Regions from separate parts of the Rhizobium sp. WSM1274 genome, predicted to be linked through region 1. Evidence: riboswitches for the same ligand, from Rfam matches in the RefSeq annotation. Region 1 holds a riboswitch; each other region holds the start of a gene.
The links. Region 1 has a riboswitch for cobalamin ahead of nrdH (glutaredoxin-like protein NrdH). Riboswitches for the same ligand answer to the same signal wherever they lie in the genome.

Region 1 (4,531 bases):
GGATAGTAGACGCGGCCGATCTTGCCCTCCTTGCGGATCTCGATCTTCGAGACGATCGGATGGATCGAGGAGGTCGAGTGGTTGATATAGGAGATCGAGCCCGTCGGCGGCACCGCCTGCAGGTTCTGGTTATAGAGGCCGGAGGCCATCACCGCCGTCTTCAATGCGGCCCAGTCTTCCTGCGTCGGAATGTGAATACCTGAGGTCTCGAACAGCGCCCTCACCGTCTCCGTCGCCGGCTCCCAGAGCCGGTCGGTATATTTGTCGAAATATTCGCCGGAGGCATATTTCGAGTTTTCGAAGCCCTTGAAGCTCGTGCCGCGTTCGACCGCCAAAAGGTTCGAGGCGCGGACTGCGTGATAGGTCACCGTATAGAAATAGATATTGGTGAAATCGATGCCTTCCTCGGAGCCGTAGAAGATGCGTTCGCGGGCGAGGTAACCGTGCAGGTTCATCTGACCGAGGCCGATCGCATGGCTCTCGTCATTGCCCTTCTCGATCGAAGGAACCGAAGAGATGTGGCTCATGTCGGAAACGGCCGTCAGCGCCCGGATCGAGGTTTCGATCGTCTTGCCGAAATCGGCCGAATCCATTGCCGCGGCAATATTCAGCGAGCCGAGATTGCAGGAAATATCCTTGCCGAGATGTTTGTAGGAGAGGTCGTCATGATATTCGCTAGCCTCGCTCACCTGCAGGATCTCCGAGCAGAGATTGCTCATCGAGATGCGCCCGGCGATCGGGTTCGTCCGGTTCACTGTGTCCTCGAACATGAGGTAGGGATAGCCGCTCTCGAACTGGATTTCGGCAAGCACCTGGAAGAATTCGCGCGCCTTGATCTTCTTCTTGGAGATGCGGACGTCGTCCGCCATCTCGCGGTACTTTTCCGTTACCGAAATCTCGGTGAAGGGCACACCATAGACGCGCTCTACGTCATAGGGCGAGAACAGGTACATGTCCTCGTTGTTCCTCGCCAGTTCGAAGGTGATGTCGGGCACGACGACGCCGAGCGACAGCGTCTTGATGCGGATCTTCTCGTCGGCATTTTCGCGCTTGGTATCGAGGAAGCGCATGATATCGGGGTGGTGGGCATTGAGATAGACGGCCCCCGCCCCCTGCCGCGCGCCGAGCTGGTTGGCATAGGAGAAACTGTCTTCGAGCAGCTTCATCACCGGGATGATGCCCGACGACTGGTTCTCGATATGCTTGATCGGCGCGCCCGCCTCACGGATATTCGTCAGCGACAGCGCCACGCCGCCGCCGCGCTTCGACAGCTGCAGCGCCGAATTGATCGACCGGCCGATCGATTCCATATTGTCCTCGACGCGCAGCAGGAAGCAGGAAACCAGTTCGCCGCGCTGCTTCTTGCCGGCATTGAGGAAGGTCGGCGTCGCCGGCTGGAAACGGCCGGAGATGATCTCCTCGACCATGTCGCGGGCAAGCCCCTCGTCGCCGCGCGCCAAGGCCAGCGCCACCATGCAGATGCGATCCTCGTAGCGCTCGAGATAGCGCTTTCCGTCGAAGGTCTTCAGCGTATAGCTGGTGTAGTATTTGAAGGCGCCGAGGAAGGTCGGGAAACGGAACTTCTTGGCATAGGCCTGATCGAACAGATCCCGCACGAAATTGAAGGAATACTGGTCGAGAACCTCCTGCTCGTAATAGTCCTCGGTCACGAGGTAATCGAGCTTTTCCCGGAAATTGTGAAAGAACACCGTGTTCTGGTTCACATGCTGCAGGAAATACTGCTTGGCCGCCATTCGATCCTTGTCGAGCTGGATCCGCCCCTCATCGTCATAGAGGTTCAGCATCGCATTCAGCGCGTGATAGTCGAGCGTTTCGGCTGCCTTCATCGGCCTTTCCCCGGCAGGATGAGCAACAGTGTGATGCGGTTTTGCGCCCGCATCCCGCGTCAGGGTTGTTCCCGTATCCAAAATCGTTCCATTCCGTGTTTGACCTTGGCGACGTCGTCTTCGGTGCCCATGAGCTCGAACCTGTAGAGATACGGCACCTGGCATTTATGCGAGACCACGTCGCCGGCGAGCCCGTATGTCTCGCCGAAATTGCTGTTGCCCGCGGCAATCACACCGCGGATGTGTCCTCGGTTTTCCGCATCGTTGAGGAAACGGATCACCTGCTTGGGAACGGCACCCTTGCCGCCGCCGCTATAGGTCGGCACGACAAGCACGAAAGGTTCGCGGATATGGAACGCCTCAGCGCCACCTGACGGAATGCGCGCCGCGCGTAGTCCGAGCTTGGCGACGAACCGATGGGTGTTCTCGGATCGGCTGGAATAATAAACGATCAGGCCCATCGCTTTTCTCGATCAGGAGAGCGCGCTGATCATGTCGGGGCGGAAGCCGGCCCAATGCTGCTCACCGGCGATGACGACAGGCGCCTGCATGTAGCCAAGGCTGCGGACCCGATCGAGCGCTTCGGCATCCCGCGAGATATCGACGATGTCATAATCGACGCCCAGGCGGTCGAGGGCACGGTAGGTGGCGGTGCACTGGACGCAGGCAGGCCTGCTGTAGACGGTGATGGTCATGATATTCCTCGTGAAGACGCGATTGGGACGCAGGACATTGATCGGAAATCTGCCGATATCCGTCGAAAAATCTCTGGTGATTTGAGCTATGCGGCTGTTTAGCCGCTGGGCATACTCCGCCCTCTACCTCTAGCGGGTGGCGGTCTGAACTGAGATACTGACATGACTTCACCCCGAAGTGGCTCAATACGAAGGTTTCGGGGGCGGAGGCTCGGGCCTGCGAAACGCGATGCGGAGATTCCCCGCAGCAACGCAACGCGACCTTCCGGACACCCCGCCCGTGGACGTTTCGTTCGAGGCAGGTCTCCTGGCTCACGGGTCAAAGCGCCTGCCCCAGCCTTCCCGGAGCATCATGCTCCAGTGACCTGAAATCGGACAGTTGCTCGCCGCTTACAGTTGCGGGGGCAGCTCCGGCATTGCCGCGCCATGATGGCGAAGCGCACCGTATTCCCGTCTTAGCCGCCGATCCTCACGAATCGACGGAACCTCGAACACTAGATATGGTACTCGAATCGCTGATGACGTCAACAAGTTGTTGTGGCGACGCAGCAATGGCGGCAATGAATCGCCGCGCCTGTGTATGATGTGGATAACGAAGCGTTAACGGAAAAGCGCTGTTTAGAACCCGTCAGAAAAGAGCCGGCAGAAGCCGGCTCCCCGAAGGTTCACATCTTTATCCGAAGCAGCCGCAACGCGTTGATCGTCACCAGCACGGTGGCGCCGGTATCGGCGAGGATCGCCGGCCAGAGCCCGGTGATACCGGCGATCGTCGTCACCAGGAACACCGCCTTCAGCGCGAGTGCGATGGTGATATTCTGCAGGATGTTGCGCATCGTGCGTTTGGAAAGTTCGATCATCCGCGCCACGTCGCCGACGCGTCCGTGCAGCACGGCGGCATCCGCCGTCTCGAGCGCCACATCGGTGCCGCCGCCCATAGCAATGCCGATATCGGCAGCAGCCAGCGCCGGAGCATCGTTGATGCCGTCGCCGACCTTGGCGACGATGAAGCCCTGGTGCTTCAATTCGCCGACGACCCGCTGCTTGTCCTCAGGCATCATCTCGCCGCGCCAGTCTGTGCCGAGCATGCCGGCAACGGCTGCCGCCGTCCGCTTGTTGTCGCCCGTCAACATCATCGCCTTGACGCCTGCTGATTTGAGGGCAGCGAGCCCGGCCTCGGCATCCTCGCGCGGCTCGTCGCGCATGGCGATCAAACCCGCCGCAACACCGTTGACGAGCAGCACCGACAGGCTCTTGCCCTCGTCGTTCAGCGCCGCGATGCGTGCATCCTGTTCAGCACTGAGCGCCCCGCGCTCACGGGCGGCGGGCGGCGACAGCAGGTCCAGCGTCTCGCCGCCGACTTTGCCGCTGACGCCCTTGCCCGGCAGCGCTTCCAGCTCGAAGGCCGGCGGCACGGGAACGCCGACTGACTTGGCGCGGTTGAGGATCGCCAGCGCCAGCGGATGGCTGGAGCCTTGCTCCAGCACCGCCGCGCGCGACAGCACCTGCGCCTCGCTCAATCCGAAGGAGATGATATCGGTGACCTGAGGCCTGCCATCCGTCAGCGTGCCTGTCTTATCGAAGGCGACCATCGTCACCTTGCCGAGCGTTTCCAGCACCGCGCCGCCCTTCATCAACAGCCCGCGCCGCGCACCTGATGAAAGCGAGGCGGCGATTGCCGCCGGCGTCGAAATGACGAGTGCGCAGGGGCAGCCGATCAAGAGGATCGCAAGGCCCTTATAGACCCATTCGCCCCACGGGCCGGCAAACAGCAGCGGCGGAACGACCGCGACCAGTGCTGCAACCACGACCACGCCGGGCGTGTAATAGCGCGAAAACCGATCGATGAAGCGTTCGGTCGGCGCCTTCGATTCCTGCGCTTCCTCCACCAGCTTGACGACACGGGCGATGGTGTTGTCGGCGGCCGCCGCCGTGACGCGAACCCTCAGCACCGCATCGCCATTGACCGTGCCGGCAAAAACGACGGCATCG
Region 2 (4,531 bases), 1.7 Mb from region 1:
CAACGGCTGCACCTCGGGCAGCATGGTCGTCATCGGCGGCGAAAATGCCGATTATTGCGCCGAGCTGTCGCAGTCCGAAGCCCGGATGATCGACAACATCCGCTATCTCCAGGACCGCCGTGACGAGCTGCGCAACCAGACCGACGGCAATGAGGACGCGCGCCGCGAGCTGACCGCCGCTCTCGACCGCAATGGCTGCAACAGCGAAAACTTCTATGCCCCGAGCGATCGCAGCGCCGACGACCTCGCCCCGAGCGTCGAAGAACAGGCGATGCGCACCGACACCTTTATTCCGCTCGGCGGCGGTGAAGAGGTCGATCCGCGTTACGGCGTGCCGCGGGCCGAAATGCTCTCGCCGGTCAGCACCATGTGCGTGCGCAGCTGTGACGGCGGCTTCTTTCCGATCAGTTCGAACGCCACATCGGTCGATTTCGGCCGCGACGCACAGACCTGCGCCAAGATGTGCCCGGGCATCGAGACCGAACTGTTCTATCGTGACGTGACGAGCACCGAAGCCTCGAACATGATCTCGGTCGCAACGGGCACGCCCTACAGCGCCATGAAAAATGCCTTTGCCTACAAGAACCGCACGCCCGGGGAAAAGTCCTCCTGCGCCTGCAATCTCACCGCCTATTATGAGGAGATGCGCGGCAAGCAGGTGGTGAGCGAACCACCGCAGCAGAGCTCCATTACCACTATCCGCACCAATCCCCCGGCGAAGGATGCCGCAGCTGCGCCGCAACCATCCGTTCCCGAGCGCCCCTACGATCCGACGCAGAACCGCGTCCGTCAGGTCGGCCCCCAGTTTCTCGCCGGCGATCAGGGCTCGATCGACCTCACCAATCCGGCAACGCCGGGCCCGCAACCACAACAACAGCAGTGATATCAATCAAGCCACCCAAACCGCGCGGCGGTTTTGGGACTACGACATGCGTCTTCGATGCGACGCACTTTATTTAGGGCTCGCTTCGTCCCCATCCATCATGAAAGACGAGTTCCTCAAGCGGCAGCCGCTGCCGCCAGCCTTTGACGGAGAGTTCCGGCTCGTCATAGAGCCGATCGACGAAACCGGCACAGAGCCAGGCGACCACCTCGATATGCTCGGGTATGCCGAGAATGCTCTTCAGGTCGCCTTCATGAAAGATGCTGACCCAGCCGACGCCGACCCCTTCCGCCCGCGCGGCAAGCCAGAGGTTCTGGATGGCGCAGACTGTGGAATAGCTATCCATCCTCGGATTGTGCGTACGCCCCAGCACCACGCTGCCGCCGCGGGTGGGATCGCAGGTCACGCAGATCCCGAGCGGCGCCTCCGTAATGCCTTCGAGCTTAAGCGAACGATATGCCTGCCGCCGTTCGCCTTCGAACATCAGCGCCGCCTCCTCGTTGGCGCTGGCAAAGGCATTCCGGACGCGCGCCCGCACAGTCGGGCTTTTCACCAGAATGAAATTCCACGGCTGCATGAAACCAACCGACGGCGCGTGATGGGCGGCCGTCAACAGACGCTCCACGACATCGTCTGGCAAGGGATCAGGCAGGAACTGGCTGCGAACGTCGCGCCGCGTCATGATCGCATGATAGACGGCCTCGCGTTCGGCCAAGGAAAAACCGGACGCCGCCGAAAGGGCATCCTCATCAAAGGGTCGCATCGTCAAATCCCCAACAACGCAACCGCCCCGCCGTCCGCGCGGATCGGTCTATCTAGCCAGGCCGGTCTTCTGACTGGGCGTCATCCGTCTGCCGCAGCCTTCCCGGCAAGAAGCCAGTGGCGTGATAAGCGGCAAACGTCGGCCTTACAGCGTTGGGCACGTTCCGGCTTTGCACCGGATTCCCGATTCTCCCGCCTTACCGGCGGGCACCTGACGGCGCATCTATTTCAGGAAAGCGCGGTGGCGGCAAGGCGGCCCGCACGCCGCCGACACGCTGCATGGCCTTCGGCGATGTCGATGACGCCGACAGCAGCCAGGCAACCGCGATCAATGCCGTTGCCCAGCGTATCTCCATCCCTCCACCGTCCAGCACGATACGACAGTACCCGCCGGTTCGCTGGGCTTGGCGCCCGCAGGCGCCAGGGTGAAACGACCCGCATGTACCCCAGCACCCATTCTACTTTATGATTTATTCACACATCAAATACACACTGCGTTTACGCGTTTTGGGTTGCTATCAGGACATGGGCATGAGGGCTCATGATGTGACCGTCAGCGTCGATGCCCGTATTGATACGCCAGTCCGGAACATGTCCGACTGAGCCGCAATTCTAGGCCGCCGCGGAATGTTCCAATTTTTGAAAACGATGCCTCTGACCGCCAAGCTGGCGGCGATTATCGTTGCCGTGAACCTCTGCGGCATTTCCGCTTTCGCCACCTATACCTGGATGTACGAAACCCGGGCCTTGATCGATGGCGCCAAGGCGAACTGGTCCAAGGATGCCGAGCAATTTGCCTCTCTGGCAGCGGGCGGCGTGAAATGGGGGAAGGCGAACGCCGTTCGAGAGGCTTATTCGCTCTACCGCGACGACCCCTCGCTCGATCTCGTGCAGTTTGCCGCATTCAACGCCGAACCTGCCGCCGTCGATACCTGGGCGCGCGATGGCGTCAGTGGTTTGCCGGCACCAACCGATCTGGCGAAGAGCCTGAGCGCGAAACCGGAAAAGACGACCATCGATGACGGTAGAATATCTGCCGGCGTCGTGACGATCATCGCGCCGCTCCCGCTGGATAAGTCGGGCAAGGCCACCGGTTACGTCGTCACGAACTGGTCCGTCGAAAAAATCGCTTCCGAAGTCAGGCAGAAAGTTCTCATTTCGCTGCTCACGCAGTCCGCGATCACCGCCATAGCCGTCGTTGCCTTCCTTCTCGCCATGCGCAGCCTCGTTGGCCGGCCCATCAGGATACTCAGTGAGAGAATCAGCGCGTTGCAGAAAGGCGACCTGGCCTCTCCCGTCACCTACAGGGAAAATGGCGACGAGATCGGCTTTCTGGCACGCGCGTTGGAAGTCTTCCGCCACGAGGCGATTGCGAAGGTCGAGAGAGAGCAGGCCGCTGCCGAGCAGAGCGCTTCGCTCGACGCCGAACGGGCGCGCAATGTATTGTTCACCGAAGAAGCCAGCAACACCCAGCGGCTGGTCATGACCTCTCTCGCAAATGCATTGGAAAAGCTTGCCGCCGGCGATTTCTCGATACAATTGGCCGATCTCGGTCCCGAATTCGATAAATTGCGGCAGGATTTTAACAACATGGTCGATGCGGTCGCGGCCGCTCTGACAGAGATAAAGACCGCTTCCGTGGCGGTTGAAACCGGCTCCAGCGAGCTGGCGAACTCCGCGGATCAACTCGCCAGGCGGACCGAGCAACAGGCAGCAGCATTGGAACAGACCGCTGCGGCACTGGATGAGGTGACCACCACGGTCAGAACATCGTCGCAACGGGCTGAAAATGCCGGGCAGTTGGTCGAGGAGACAAAGCGGAGCGCTCATGTCTCGGCGACGGTGGTGCGCGATGCAATCGGCGCGATGGACCGGATTCAAACCTCCTCGAGCCAGATCGGCCGCATTATCGGCGTCATCGACGAAATCGCCTTCCAGACGAACCTGCTGGCGCTGAACGCCGGTGTCGAGGCGGCGCGCGCCGGCGAGGCCGGCAAGGGTTTTGCTGTCGTCGCGCAGGAAGTGCGTGAACTCGCCCAGCGGTCGGCAAATGCCGCAAAGGAAATCAAGAACCTGATCAACGTATCCGGCCAGGAAGTTGCCGCGGGCGTCGGGCTGGTGAACGAAACTGGTGACGCCCTGCTGAAGATCGAGGAGCAGATCAACCGCATCAGCGATAGCATCGCTTCCATCGTCCAATCCTATCGCGAACAGGCGACGGGCCTGCAGGAAATCAACAGCGCGATCAACCAGATGGATCAGACGACACAGCAGAACGCGGCAATGGTCGAGGAAACCAACGCAGCTTGCCACGAACTGCTGTCGCAAGGACGCCTGTTGCAGGACTCGGCCGGTAGGTTCGTAGTCGGTGCGTCTACCGCCAGCCAGCCCAAACCCATTCAAGCCGCCCGCCAAGCTCGTCCCGATACTAGAGCCTTCACGCAGCGTCATGCAGGTAATGCCGCCGTTGCCGCTGCTCCCGGTGCCTGGGAGGAGTTCTGACGTCGACTGCATCCGATAAGCCTTAGTTCTCAGCAACCTATAATCAGGAAGGAAACGCCTATGAAGAAAATCGTGCCCGCATTTCTTTTGGCCTGCACCGCATTTGCCATGCCGATCGGCGTATCCATGGCACAGGATGCCAAGCTTGCCCCGATCTCCGACTACGTGACGAGCGATGTAAAGCCCTGGCTTAACGACCCCGCCATCATCGAGGCTATCAAGGCGCAGAACGCTGCCAACGCCAATCTCAATGCTGCTGATGTCGACGCCCTTGACAAGAAGTGGCGTGCCGAAGTCGATGGCTCAGACCACTCGATGATCGATGATGTGCTCAACAACGCACTGTCGAAATTCCTTCAGGGGAAGAAGGAGGCTTCCGGCGGC
Region 3 (4,531 bases), on a different replicon from region 1:
CAGCCCCGAGCCGGTATCGGCAATAAATGCGATCCGATAATTGCGGCCGATCTGCTCCAGCGACCGGAGCGCAAAATCGCGCGACCAGCTGGAGTTGCGATAGGTCGCTATCGGCAGGGGATCGATGTCGTGCAGCCGGTGCACCATCGATGTGACCCAGACCGTGGGATCAATGCAGATGACCTCGCCTTTCGTTTCATCGCTCCAGTCGAAAACGACGGCGAGATCGAGCTCATCCCGTTCAAGGGCCGCCAAGTTGCGGACTGTGTAGTCGCAGGACACGGTGACCTCGACGGCCGGGTGACGCACGGCGAAAGCCGCGAGCGCCGCCGGCAGCACCGTCTGGCTGTATTCCTCGGGAATTCCGATGCGTACCGGCCCGTCCAGCGGTTTGCTACGGATCGTCGCGGCGGCCTCGTTCAGGAGATCAATGATCCTGCGGGCATAGGGCACGAGCTGTATGCCCTGGCGTGTGAGCAGCACACCGCGGGCGCCACGCTCGAACAGCGTTTCGCCGATCGTCTGCTCAAGCCTCTTGATCTGGGTGCTGACGGCCGACTGCGTCCGCCCGATGCGCTGGGCAGCGGCGGAGAAATTGGAGGTTTCGGCAACGACCAGGAAGGTTCTCAGCAGGTCGCTCTCAATCGGCTCATGCATGGAATAGCCATAGAAAAAATCGATGATAGTTATCACTACTATTCGTTTGTCTGATGTCAATTCTCAGCGCACAAAAGAGCCGCGTTCGACTTCCTTCTTTGAGATATCTGCGTGAACATTGAAAATCCGGCCAGACGCCTCGCAGGCAGCGAGCACGAGAAGGGTGTGCTTCTCATCATTGCCGCGACACTTGCCTGGAGCGCGAGCGGTGTTTATTCGCGACTCCTGACCACCGACGTATGGACGGCGATCGCCTGGCGGTCGTTGTTCGGAGGCCTGTTCCTGCTGATCCCCTGCCTTTTCCTCGAAGGGGGCATCTCGCGGCGAAAATGGGGTTCCGTCTTCCATCCGTCCAGTCTTGCGATGATCGCATGCCAGACCTTCAGTCAGGGATGCTTCATCGGCGCGCTTTACATGACCACCGTCGCCAATGTGACGATGATCTATGCGACCGCGCCGTTTATAGCAGCGTTGCTCGGCTGGCTTATCCTCGGGGAGAGAGTTGCCAGGCGGACGTTGATTGCCGGCGGCATCTCTTTCCTCGGCGTCGCCGTCATCGTCGCCTCGTCGATCGGCGGCGGGACTGGTCTCGGCGACCTGCTGGCGCTCGGCATGACCGTTTCCTTCGCTCTGGTCATCATCATCCCGCGCATCAGTCCCGACGTGCCGAGCCTGCCGCCGACCGTGGTCAGCGCCTTCTTGACGCTTGCCATCTTTGCCCCGTTCGGTTCGGTCGGCTCGCTCGACCTCCACAACTGGATCGTCCTTGCTGCCTTCGGTGCGACCAATTTCTCCCTCGCGCTGGTGCTTTTCCTCGCCGGTGCGAAGCGGATGCCGCCGGCGGAGGCGGCGCTGATCGGCACGATGGAAATCGTGCTCACGCCCTTCTGGGTCTGGCTGTTGTTTTCCGAAGAGCCGCCCGTCGCCACCTTTTTCGGCGGGGCAATCATCCTCGCCGCCGTGCTCTGGCACACGGCCCTCGACGTCAGCCGCAGCCGCCGGCCGCGTCGCGCCTCAAGTCTTTAGGCGACGATTAAATCTTTCGGGGCGAACCGGAAAACCGCCGTATTCGCGGGATCAATTATTTCTCCTGCGCAGCGATCTTTTGCGACTTTACCGACTGTCGTCTTTGAGTTGCGCCCATGTCGTTTTCTTGATCGCTGTTTTCCGTCAGGCATGGTTTGTTTGTTGTGCCCAAGGCGCTATCTCGCAAACTGGCGAAATGGACCATTGGCAGCCGGCCCGACGCCGGCGCTGCCCCGCAGCGGTAGAAGAACTGAAATCCTCAAGGAAATCGCCGGATAGACATCCGGAAAGATATCGAGATGGATCGGAAGGAGATTCTGGAGCCGGAAACCAGCTCTTGCGTAGCAAATCGACGGATTGCGGCAGACGGTCACGAGTGGAACGACAGGCGAAAACCGTGGCGTTCACTCCTCTACTGCATCCAATCTGTCCGTTTTGAAAATTCGAATATCGCCCGGTGCGGCGGTATCCGCGTGTTTTGGACACCGGGCTGCAGAGGAGGCAGGCCGGAGGGAAGTTGCCATCGACTGCATCGGTTGCAGATCGAGGCACTCAAACAAGTGGGAGGAATCCATGAGCAAAAATAGAGGCGTCGTCTATCTCCGGCCGGGCAAGGTCGAAGTTCGCGACATCGACGATCCGAAGCTGGAAGCGCCCGACGGCCGCCGCATCGAACACGGCGTCATTTTGAAGGTGATCTCGACCAATATCTGCGGCTCCGATCAGCACATGGTCCGCGGCCGCACGACAGCGATGCCGGGCCTGGTCCTCGGTCATGAAATCACCGGCGAGATCATCGAGAAAGGCATCGATGTCGAGATGCTCGACATCGGCGATATCGTCTCGGTGCCGTTCAATGTCGCCTGCGGCCGTTGCCGCTGCTGCAAGTCTCAGGACACCGGCGTCTGCCTGACAGTAAACCCGGCCCGAGCTGGCGGTGCTTACGGTTATGTCGACATGGGCGGCTGGATCGGCGGACAGGCACGCTACGTCACCATTCCCTACGCAGATTTCAACCTGCTGAAAATCCCCGATCGGGACAAGGCAATGGCGAAGATCCGGGATCTCACCATGCTTTCCGACATCCTGCCCACCGGTTTCCATGGTGCAGTGCGTGCAGGCGTCGGGGTCGGCTCGACCGTCTATGTCGCAGGCGCCGGCCCCGTCGGCCTTGCGGCTGCGGCTTCGGCTCGCATTCTCGGCGCTGCTGTCGTCATGATCGGCGATTTCAACAAGGACCGTCTGGCACACGCGGCGAAGGTCGGTTTCGAACCGATCGACCTGTCGAAGAGCGACCGTCTCGGCGACATGATCGCACAGGTCGTCGGCACCAACGAAGTGGACAGCGCCATCGATGCGGTCGGCTTCGAGGCACGCGGCCACTCGGGCGGGGAACAGCCTGCGATCGTCCTCAATCAGATGATGGAAATTACCCGCGCCGCGGGTTCGATCGGCATTCCCGGCCTCTACGTCACCGAGGATCCGGGCGCCGTCGACAATGCCGCCAAACACGGCAATCTTTCGCTCCGCTTCGGCCTCGGATGGGCCAAGGCGCAGTCCTTCCACACCGGCCAGACTCCGGTGATCAAATACAATCGTCAGCTCATGCAGGCGATCCTCCACGACCGACTGCCCATTGCCGATATCGTCAACGCCAAGGTCATCCCGCTCGACGATGCCGCCGCTGGATATGAGAGCTTCGATCATGGAGCGGCGACAAAATATGTCCTCGATCCGCACGGTGAGGTCGCGAAAGCCGCGTAGCGGTTACGACTGAGGACTTTACACAATAGGAATGGTCGGCGGTAAACCGGCCATTCCGCATTTGCCACATGACAATTTGATTGACGAATTACTGGATGCTGAACGGGAAATATTTTGCGTTGATCATATCGTAGGTCCCGTCCGCCTTAATACTCTTCAGGGCTTCGTTCAGGCGCGTTAGACGCTCCTTGTCGTCCAGGCGCAGCGCGATGCCGGCACCTTCGCCGAAGTACGTGACGTCGACCAGATCCGGCCCTTTGAACTCGCAGCAGGTTCCCGCCTTGGTGTTGGCGATCCAGTCGTAGATGGCGAGTTTGTCCTCCAGGATGATATCGACGCTGCCATCCGACAACCCCTTGTACAATTCTGGCGAAGACCGGAAGACCTTCTTTTTCATCTCCGGATAGAGATGGTTGGCGTAGGATTCCTGCGCCGTCGACGACGTCACCCCGAGGATCTTGCCGCTGAGGCCGGCGGGGCTGACATCATTGATCGACGAATCCTTCCGAGCGATGAACACCGACGGGCTGTTATAGTATTTTTCAGTGAAGGCAACCTTTTGACGCCGCTCAAGGCTCATCGACATGGATGAGATGATCGCGTCGTATTTGTCGGCAACGAGATCGGGGATAATGTCGTCCCACTTCTCGATGATGAATTGGCATTCGAACTTGCCAACCTCGCACAGCGCATTGGCAATATCGATGTCGAAGCCCTGAAGCTCGTTATTTGCATCGAGATAGTTGAAGGGCGGAAACGCACCTTCGACGGCAATTCTCATCGGTATGCGATCTTGCGCAGCCACCTCGAACGGCGAGGCGGCCAAAAAGATACCGATCCCGCCTGCCATCAGCGCTCCGCGCAATATAGTCCGTATGGATATGCGCAACATCGTCAGGAGCTCCTTGGGGCGTAGTCGATCTCGCCCTATAGTGGGCCGCAGCCTTTAATTCTACGTGAACGCTTCTTTGTTAGCTTCGACGAATACGCCCACGTCGTGGTGTTCAGGGGTCCAGGCTTGCACATCGTTCTTCCTTCCAGCTCCAACACGTTTCAGAAATCCTGGATCGCTTCGGGAAGAATT
Region 4 (4,531 bases), 380 kb from region 1:
GCGCTGCGGCGGCAGCCGGCTTGCCGAAAGCACCTTGAGAATGCGCGACGTCAGCAACCTGTCTTCCATCTGCACCGGCGAGACGTTGAAGGACAACATCACATGCTCCGGCCAGGTGAGGGCGTCGCTGCAGGCCTGGGCGAGAAGATCCTCGAACAATGCCGTGATCATGCCGGTTTCCTCGGCGATATCGATAAAGACCGGCGGGGGAATATTGACACCGTCGTCGCTGATCCAGCGCGCCAGCGCCTCGAATCCGCAGAGCTGACCGGTCTTCAGGTCGATCAGCGGCTGATAGAAGGGCTTGATCGCCTTGTTGGAAATTGCGGCACGCAGCCTGGTTTCCAGAGCGGCACGTTCCGTTACCTTGTCCTGCATCGAAGGTTCGAAAACCAAATAATGGTTAGGCCCGCGAGATTTTGCCTCGTACATGGCGAGGTCGGCACGGTGGGCGGCATCTTCCAGCGGCTCGGCTCCCTCGGCCCAGCGGTCGTAGCCGACGCTGGCGCCGACTTCGACGGCAAAGCCATCGATATGGATGGGCCGGGTGACGGCCTGAATCAGCAGCTTGGCAAAACGCTCCTCGCGTTGCGCCGTCAGGGCGAAGGCGACGATGATGAATTCGTCGCCGCCGAAGCGATAGACGCAGTCGGCATTGCCGAGCGCGCAGATGCGTCTGGCAACCTCGATCAACAGGATGTCGCCGCCCTTGTGGCCGACAAGGTCGTTGACCTTCTTGAAGCCGTCGAGGTCGACGGAGAAGATGGTGACGTTGCGGTCCCACTCCTCGATCTCGGCCTCGTCGTCTTTGATCGGCCGTGAGAGGATCTTGCGCTCGAAGGCGTAGCGGTTGGGCAGCTTGGTGAGATGGTCGTGGGTCGCGGTCCAATCGGCTTTTGCCTGGGCGGCCGCGCGCAGTTCCATTTCCTTACGCAGGTCGGCGATGCGCAGCACCGAATAGATGAAGCTCATGGCGCCGGCGATGCCGAGCGCCAGAACGACCTTGTCGGCGCCATACTCGCCGAATCCGATCAGGAAGGCGACCAGGCTGTCGTCGAGCTGTAGCAGCGTGCCGAGAAGCCAGAGGGTCACTCCAGACACCACGATCGACACGCATTGCCGTCCGGCCCTGCTTTGGAAAAACACCGGCATCATGCCTTCTCCATCTCCACCTTCGCGGAAATATCACGAAAGTCTGAAATGTTTGTTGAAACCAGAAGGCGAATTATCAGAGGCAGCAGCCTGTTGCGTGCCGCAGAGAGACCCGAGAGGCTTGTGGGGAATCAGGGCGTCGTTATCAGCGCGATGCCCTTAATGGTTCAGAAGACTGGCTCATGCGGGAAAGAACGAAGGCGAGCGTGCTAATGCATCGCTCGCCCTTTCCAGTGCTTCAGGCGGTGACGATCAGCAGCGGAACGCTGACAATGAGACCGACCAGAACCGTGACTGTGGCGACACGCATGAAACGCAGGCGTCGTGTGCGCTCGCCACTCCAATCATATGTCATTCTTCCATCTCCTTGGGACAAGGAAGTAGTTCCCGCAAAGCCGGGTTCAACAGAGATGACGCGATTTGCTTGTGCAAAGCTGGATAAGATCAGCAGTCTCTAATGCTGGAAGCGCAGAGACCAGCGCTGTCCGTTGCTGGTCATGCGGATAACGGAAAGCGGCTCGACGTCGCTCAGCCAGAAGGAGGAGAGTGGCGCCTGAAGCACATGCACGATCGCTGCCCGGATGACGGCCGCATGGCTGATTGCAATGATGTGGCCGTCGAGAACAGTCTGTCCATCCATCCAGCCGGCGATGCGCTTGCGCAGATCAACAAGGCTCTCGCCGCCATGCGGAGCCGCTTCCGGATCGCTCATCCACCCCATGAGGTTTTCCGGCTCTTCGGTCCCGATCGCCGCGATTGACCTGCCGGCCCAGCGGCCATGGTCGCAGTCGCAAAGCGCCTGATCTATCCGGGCTTCGAGGCGCAGCGCATCAGCAGTTTGACGGGCGCGCAAGGCGGGGCTCGTGACAATACAATCGGCGCGGGGCGGGGCGATCATCCTGCCGGCCTCCTTCACTGCCTTGTCCTCCAGCGGTTCGTCGAGCGGGAACAGGGCCTTGCGGCTTGCTGCCGTCGCGCCGTGGCAGATCCAGGTGAGGCGCGTGTTCACAGTCGTTCTTGTCTCCCGGAATGCGGCGACAGCGTCCTTCGCCGGCTTGTGAAGTTTCGTTGACAGTCTCTTCGGCGTGCAGATATAACCGTGCTGTTGCGGGTTTGGAAGCCGGTGTAAGTCCGGCGCGGTCGCGCCACTGTGACCAGCGTGAGCTCTTCGCGCTGGAAGTCAGACCCTACTGCACAAGCACTCTTTCGACTGAACGCGTCATTCCCGGAGGAATACATGTCTGACACCACTTTCGCGCCCGTTGCTGTACCGGCGCCGATCCCTGTAGGCGAGATCCTGCCCTGGGCGATCTTCGGCGGCCTGCTGATGCTCATTGTCCTCTATTTCGTCGGCACCGAGGAAGGCGCGATGGCGCTGTTAAACGGCATGTATGTGCACGAATTCGTGCATGACGGCCGCCATCTCCTTGGCTTTCCCTGCCACTAAAGCGCTTCGCGATCGGAGTTCCTGACATGGTTGGAAACCTTCTGCTTCGCGGCATGCTCGCGGGCCTGATGGCTGGCATCCTCGTTTTCGCTTTCGCCCATATGTTCGGCGAGCCGCTGGTCGATGCGGCGATCGCCTTCGAAGAGGCAAGCGCCCAGGCCGCCGGCGAGGCTGCCGAACCCGAAATCGTCAGCCGCGCCACACAGGCCGGTCTTGGCCTTTTCACCGGTGTCATGGCCTACAGCGTCGCCGTCGGCGGGCTCTTCGCGCTCGCCTTCGCTTTCGTGCAGGGCCGCTTCAGCAGCCTTTCGCCGCGCGGCACCTCGGCCGTCATCGCCATTGCCGCCTTCGTGGCGGTTGTCCTCGTTCCCGGTATCAAGTATCCGGCCAACCCGCCGGCGGTCGGCAATCCCGACACGATCGGTGCCAGGACCGAACTGTTCTTCCTGATGATCGTCGTCTCGCTTGCGGCGCTGGTTGCCGCAGTGGCGCTGTCGCGCCGCCTTTCCGAGCGCTTCGGTCTCTGGAACGGCGCGATTATCGCCGGCATCGCCTATCTCGTTTTCATCGGCCTCGTGCTCTATCTGCTGCCGCCGATCAATGAGGTGCCGGAGAACTTCTCGGCGATGGTGCTCTGGCGGTTCCGCACCACTTCGCTCGGCATGCACGCGATCCTCTGGGCAGCCTTGGGCTTGGCCTTCGGAGCGCTGGCGGAAAAGCGGCTTGCGGTCAGGGACGGACAACGCGGCCGGCCGGCAACGGCATTTCACTGAAGGAATCGAAGGGCGCCGCTTTGCCGGCACCCTTAACTTTTCGAGCAAGCATGAAAATCGGCAAAACCATACCACTCCTGTCGGCGGCATTTGCCGCGGCTGCCTTTTTTTGTGTGGTTGCCGGAAGCGCTTTTGCTCATAGCCGCAGCGATGGCGGCAGCCATGCGGGCCTGGATATCCCGGAAATTTCCCATGGCGAGATGGCAGTCATGTCTGACTATCGCAGTGGGATTATCGACCTTGCATCCCGTGCAGTCGATACGAACGAGCCGTTTCGCCGCATGCTGAACTATGCCGAGATCCAGTATTCCTACTGTCTGTGGGGCCGGATGCCGGGCAGCGTGGCGGATGAGGAAAGTCCGTTCAACGAATGCACCCATGCCTATCTGGCCGCGACCAAGGCCGTCTTGCTTTCAATGCGCGAGATGCCGCGGGAGGCCGCTGCTGCAGGCGAAATCATTTCCGCTGTCGATGCTGACATGGTGCGGCGCGGTCTCGCGCTCATCACCTGCCGGTTCAGCGGCGAGGCCTTCAACACAGCCGATATCGTCAAGCCGCGCTGGAGCGGGATCCCATTCCATGTCGCCAGCATGGCGTCTCTGACGGGGCTCGCCTCTTTGTTCGGCCTCGGTGTGTTTGTGCTTCGCCGCCTCTCGCAACCGAAGGCTCAATCGTTGGAATAGCGCTGCTCGCGCCACGGATCGCCATACATGTGGTAGCCGTTCTTTTCCCAGAAGCCTGCCTGGTCGGCTGATATCAACTCGATGCGGCGCAGCCATTTGGCGCTTTTCCAGAAATAGAGATGCGGCACGACGAGGCGCATCGGTCCGCCGTGCTCCGGCGTCAGCGGCAGGCTTTCCCAGGCCGTGGCGAGGATCGCATCCTCGGCTGCGAAATCGGCGAGCGGCAGGTTGGTGGTGTAGCCGTCATAACTCGTCAGCATGACGTAACCGGCTTCTGGCTTCGGCATGGCGAGGTCGAGCAGATCGCGCGTCGAAACGCCTTTCCATTTGTTGTCGTAGCGCGACCAAGTGGTGACGCAGTGGATATCGCTAACTTTGGTGCTCTGCTCGATCGCCTGGAAGGCGGCCCAGGTGAGGGTGAGCGTCGTTTCGACGAGGCCGCGCACGTCGAGCCGCCATGTATCGGTCGAAACGAC

Region 2: linked by a shared signal. The riboswitch ahead of bluB (5,6-dimethylbenzimidazole synthase) and the one ahead of nrdH (glutaredoxin-like protein NrdH) in region 1 are both predicted to bind cobalamin.
Region 3: linked by a shared signal. The riboswitch ahead of fdhA (formaldehyde dehydrogenase, glutathione-independent) and the one ahead of nrdH (glutaredoxin-like protein NrdH) in region 1 are both predicted to bind cobalamin.
Region 4: linked by a shared signal. The riboswitch ahead of N2600_RS18040 (CbtB domain-containing protein) and the one ahead of nrdH (glutaredoxin-like protein NrdH) in region 1 are both predicted to bind cobalamin.

What each region holds. Positions count from the first base shown of each region.
Region 1 covers NZ_CP104138.1:3,981,568-3,986,098, forward strand. The annotation lists gene nrdE (class 1b ribonucleoside-diphosphate reductase subunit alpha) at 1-1,928, opposite strand, end outside; gene nrdI (class Ib ribonucleoside-diphosphate reductase assembly flavoprotein NrdI) at 1,907-2,308, opposite strand; gene nrdH (glutaredoxin-like protein NrdH) at 2,321-2,542, opposite strand; cobalamin riboswitch at 2,823-3,047, opposite strand; gene N2600_RS19760 (heavy metal translocating P-type ATPase) at 3,208-4,531, opposite strand, start outside.
Region 2 covers NZ_CP104138.1:2,316,220-2,320,750, forward strand. The annotation lists gene N2600_RS11710 (DUF2865 domain-containing protein) at 1-883, shown strand, start outside; gene bluB (5,6-dimethylbenzimidazole synthase) at 957-1,646, opposite strand; cobalamin riboswitch at 1,689-1,875, opposite strand; gene N2600_RS11720 (hypothetical protein) at 1,843-2,001, opposite strand; gene N2600_RS11725 (methyl-accepting chemotaxis protein) at 2,273-4,147, shown strand; gene N2600_RS11730 (hypothetical protein) at 4,208-4,531, shown strand, end outside.
Region 3 covers NZ_CP104141.1:136,116-140,646, reverse strand. The annotation lists gene N2600_RS32460 (LysR substrate-binding domain-containing protein) at 1-657, opposite strand, end outside; gene N2600_RS32455 (DMT family transporter) at 769-1,683, shown strand; cobalamin riboswitch at 1,838-2,037, shown strand; gene fdhA (formaldehyde dehydrogenase, glutathione-independent) at 2,257-3,447, shown strand; gene N2600_RS32445 (transporter substrate-binding domain-containing protein) at 3,536-4,339, opposite strand; gene N2600_RS32440 (putative bifunctional diguanylate cyclase/phosphodiesterase) at 4,445-4,531, shown strand, end outside.
Region 4 covers NZ_CP104138.1:3,605,934-3,610,464, reverse strand. The annotation lists gene N2600_RS18050 (putative bifunctional diguanylate cyclase/phosphodiesterase) at 1-1,152, opposite strand, end outside; gene N2600_RS18045 (histidine phosphatase family protein) at 1,607-2,161, opposite strand; adenosylcobalamin (AdoCbl) riboswitch at 2,239-2,376, shown strand; gene N2600_RS18040 (CbtB domain-containing protein) at 2,390-2,599, shown strand; gene N2600_RS18035 (CbtA family protein) at 2,626-3,372, shown strand; gene N2600_RS18030 (hypothetical protein) at 3,423-4,055, shown strand; gene N2600_RS18025 (sulfite oxidase-like oxidoreductase) at 4,040-4,531, opposite strand, start outside.